2 regions of the Metabacillus sp. YM-086 genome follow, and region 1 is predicted to be linked to the other one. Evidence: riboswitches for the same ligand, from Rfam matches in the RefSeq annotation. Region 1 holds a riboswitch; the other holds the start of a gene.

Region 1 (2,209 bases):
TTTTTGGCTCAGTGTAGAAAACGGATTGTGAATGTAAAACATAATCACCATCTACTAGTTGAAAAGAAAGAAGCTCTTCTGAGGTTGGACTATAAATATCTGCGATAACTGGTGAAATGTCCATTCCATCAACACTTCTCTCATCAGCTCCAATTCCTAGATCTTCTACTTGCTTAATAAAAATTTGATCATTGTATATGGCAAAACTTACGCATTCAGGAGAGATAGCTTGCACCTTATTAGTGCCGTCGATATTGCTTTTGAAAAGTCGATTATTTTCTATAAAATATAGCTCATTACGATAAATTTGCATATCTCCAAGTGCATTTGCTTCAAATACTTTGCTCATCTGTCCTTCTTTCAGGTCAAGCTTATGTAAAGCATCTACTGTGAAGGAGTCCTTCATATAATTTGTTGTAAAATAAAGAGTTTCGTTTGCGATATTAAGATCACCTATTAAAATCTCAGATGGTGAGTCAAATAGCACCTTTACATCACTACCGTCTGTTTTCATACTAAAAAGTAACTCCTTTGTTGCATTACCAGGAAAAGATTCTAAACTGATAAAGTAGATCGTATCTTGGTAAAGAATAAAATTTGTGATGTTATGTTCTTGTTCATCACTAAAAACAATTTCTGCTCGTTCTTTTCCATCTTTTTTCGCCTTCCAAAGGGTAGAGCCCTTTAAGTAATAAACCCAATCTCCATCACTTGTGACTGACCAAATTTTGTCATATTCTTCTGTTACTTCATCCACAAAGTACTTCTTATTTCTATCTTGTTTGTTTTCTGTAAACAGATGATTTCCATTTGTATATAGTAACCAGTTTTCATTTTCATAGCTTAATTTAGCAGGTAAGATCGTGTCGCCGGTATATAAAGCAGCTTCTGGGGTATCCTCGTTTTCTTCTACATCTTCTTCTGTTCCTGTTTGTTGTAATGTTACAGCTTCTTCATTGGTTGTAACGCTTTCCTTTTTCATCACTTCTTCTTTTTTGTTAGAGCATGCACTTAACATCAATATACATATAAGACCAATTACTACTAACTTACTCTTCATGCTGTTTCCTCCTGAAATATGGTGTTTTCTAAAAAAAATAAAAAAGTTGACCACAAAAAACGGGCCAACTTTACTTATAAATTGGTAACCCAGCCGTCATTGCAATGCATGCTTTAGACCTGTGGCTTTGCGTCCCTGCTTTTCAACAGGTTTGCCTTTGTCTCTATTATTCTATTTTTCCACTATAATCTTATTTTACTATGAAAACATTAGATCTTCATCACTATTAAGATGCCAATTTTAACCAAAACCTAAAAAAGAAACAAGCCTATTTAACTCAGGCTTGTTTCTTTTGCATTATTCCGCTACATCCACAATACGACCTTCAATCACCGGTTCAACCGTCACAAGATTCGCCACATAATCTCTTAAGTTTTCCCAATCAGATAAACCTAAGTCTGTTACACGTCCTGCAGCGTATGCATCAGCGAATACTGTATAGCCGTCTCCACCTTTTGCTGTGAAGGCATTAGTTGCGATAGAGTATTCTTTTGCTGGGTCAAGTTGAACAAAGTTACCTTCTGTTTCTTCTACTTCAACTGATACGATTCGCTCACCTACTGGCTTGCTGCTGTCATAAGTGAATTTCATACCCGATATGTGTAAGAATCCACCACTTTCGTTTGGTGCTTGACTTACGCTGTGTTCAAGGGCAGTTAAGATTTCCGCTCCAGTTAGGTTCATTGTTGCTAGTGTATTTCCGAATGGTAACACTGTTAACACATCACCTAACGTAATTTCACCTGTATCGATAGAGGCACGAATTCCACCACTATTTTGCATAGCAATGACTGTATTTGGCTTAAATTGTTTCGCTTTCGCTAACATACCATCTGTAATTAAGTTTCCTAATTCCGTTTCGCTGTTACGTACACTTGGAGCTGTTGGATTTTCAGCTGTTGTACGTGGATTTGCTAGTTCTTTTGCTGCTGTTGCACCAGTTGAAGTGTCTCTTATAGTAGCAATTTGATCTGAGTACTTTTTCAACAATACAGCTGCATCCGCGTTTTCTTCTTTATCTGCTACTTTAATTAACTGAGCTGCTTCATTCGTAATAATGCCTTCATTATTAAACTCAACATCTACCGTACCTAGATATTCACTGTATTGGTCAGCTTGCACAATTAGGGTCGGATTTTTATCCACACC
Region 2 (2,209 bases), on a different contig from region 1:
GAGGAAAAATCCCAGCTTAGAAGAGTAAAAGTTCGTGTAAATGAGTTATATACTTTTGATACAGAACAAATTGCTCAAATGTTGAATATATCGAACACAAGAGCTAAAGCTTTAAAAGGTTTAGCAGAATTTCAAACTGTACCCTCTATTGGTTACAAATTAGCTGAAAAATTGGTTTATAAATTAAATATTTTTTCATTAACAGAAATCAAAGATAAAAATCCTGCTGCTCTTTTTGATGAACAAGAACAAAAGTTAACTGTATGGACTGACAGCTGTGTTGAAGATCAAATTCGCTGTGTTGTTCACTATGCTAATAACCCGAAATGCCATAAGCAATGGTTTGATTTCACTGAAGAGAGAAAAGCATATCGAGAAAAAGTGGGTTTCCCTGAAAACAGACCTAAAAATGCTTGGTATACGTAATAAAAAAACGATCATTTTTCATAAATGATCGTCTTCTTTATGTAAACAAAGTACTCATTAGTTACATCGCGTCAATTGATAAAAATCCTATTCTTCTTCTTCTCCAATGTCATTTACGGTTTTCATTACCATTTTAATCATTTGGTATCCGCGGATCATTTGATTTGCGTCTTTTGGTGTGATTCCTTCTTTTTCTAACTGCTCAACTAATTTAATCCATTCATTACTCAATTCTAATCATTCCTTAAAATTTATCAATATATGATCGTCAAAAATCGTTATAGATGCCAAAATACAAATAAAACTTTAGTATTTTATATAACGATATGCTTCAAAATATCAGTGCTTATTGGACAATTACTATTTCTCTTGAACCATTGGCTAGTTTGTTCAAATCACTTTTAGCCTTCTCGTAGTCAGTAGTAAGATGGATGATAAAGTTCATGACATTATCATATTCTCCACGTTTACGAATTTCATAGAATACTTCTGGCTTTTCATGTTTAATGATTGTCACAAATGAGACTAAACAAATTTCTGATGCTGTGCTTTTCACTCTTAGAAATTGTTTAAGAAAATTAGTGAAATAAAATGATGATTCCTTTGAATCAGGGTACCTCATTAATAATTGATTAAATTTTTTTATTGCAGCTTGTATCTCAGTATCCTTCATAATAATCCCCCCATTAATAAATGGGTTACCAATCAATCATTATATAATCTATAAACTATTGGCAACCCGACTGTCATAGTCTTTAAGACTTTAGACTCGTAGCTTTGCGTCCTTACCTTTCGATAAGTTTGCCTTTATCAACTATATATAGGATTTTAAAGACTTTTATCCTATATTTCAACAAAATTCTACAAAATTATTATTTCTTATTTACTATATCTTACTAACATAGCTTTATGTTAAAAAGAAAGGGATTAATTGGTAAAATGGCGAATGTAAATATCGAATAGCATGATTATTTTTTGGATATCAAAGTTAATTTTACAAATTTTTATAGGGGTTTTTAGAATGAATGAAAAAGAAATTATTTCAATTGTACAACAGGATAAATGGATGATGGAGATCTTAAAATCTGTAAGAATGTTAGGCTTACCGGATTGGTGGATATGTGCTGGATTTATTCGCTCAAAAATATGGGACACGCTTCATCATTTTAATGAAAGGACGAGACTTCCAGATGTTGATGTGATCTACTTTGATTCTACTAATATAAATGAAGTAGAGGAAAAGATGCTTGAGGAAAAACTAAAAACCATAATGGCAGATGTACCTTGGTCGGTAAAGAACGAAGCAAGAATGCATTTAAAAAGTAATTTACCTCCATATTTATCTTCTGTAGATGCGATATCAAAATTTCCAGAAACAGCTACATCTCTTGGCTTAAAGTTAGATGAAAAAGGCCATATAAAATTAATAGCTCCACACGGAATTAATGATGTTGTAAATTTAGAAGTCAAGCCAACACCTTTCTTTCTAGAATCTAAAGAACGTGTAGAGGTTTATGAAGATCGAATAGCGAAGAAGAATTGGCGATCTATTTGGTTTAACTTAAAGATACACCATATTAGGAACGATTAAATGTTTTTATCTGATATTGAGTCTTAACTTAAGCTAAAACAGAGTATAAGTGATCTTAAATTGATTAAAAGAGGGACAGTTATGGATAAGTCTTATAAGATAGCTATAATTGGTGGGACGGGGAAGGTAGGACGTTATCTTGCTTCTAGAGCGTTAGAAAACGGTTATCAAGTCCGTATGCTTGTTAGAAAT

What was found. A riboswitch is a leader RNA that binds a small molecule or an ion and turns the genes downstream of it on or off. The one in region 1 is predicted to bind cyclic di-GMP.
Region 2: another riboswitch for cyclic di-GMP. It lies ahead of ACEWK1_RS02335 (hypothetical protein); the one in region 1 lies ahead of ACEWK1_RS06500 (hypothetical protein).

The regions. Positions count from the first base shown of each region.
Region 1 is NZ_JBLUOI010000010.1:17,601-19,809, forward strand. It holds gene ACEWK1_RS06500 (hypothetical protein) at 1-1,060, opposite strand, end outside; cyclic di-GMP riboswitch class I at 1,141-1,226, opposite strand; gene ACEWK1_RS06505 (5'-nucleotidase C-terminal domain-containing protein) at 1,358-2,209, opposite strand, start outside.
Region 2 is NZ_JBLUOI010000003.1:91,905-94,113, forward strand. It holds gene ACEWK1_RS02325 (helix-hairpin-helix domain-containing protein) at 1-426, shown strand, start outside; gene ACEWK1_RS02330 (hypothetical protein) at 514-657, opposite strand; gene ACEWK1_RS02335 (hypothetical protein) at 773-1,099, opposite strand; cyclic di-GMP riboswitch class I at 1,157-1,242, opposite strand; gene ACEWK1_RS02340 (nucleotidyltransferase family protein) at 1,448-2,017, shown strand; gene ACEWK1_RS02345 (NAD(P)-dependent oxidoreductase) at 2,099-2,209, shown strand, end outside.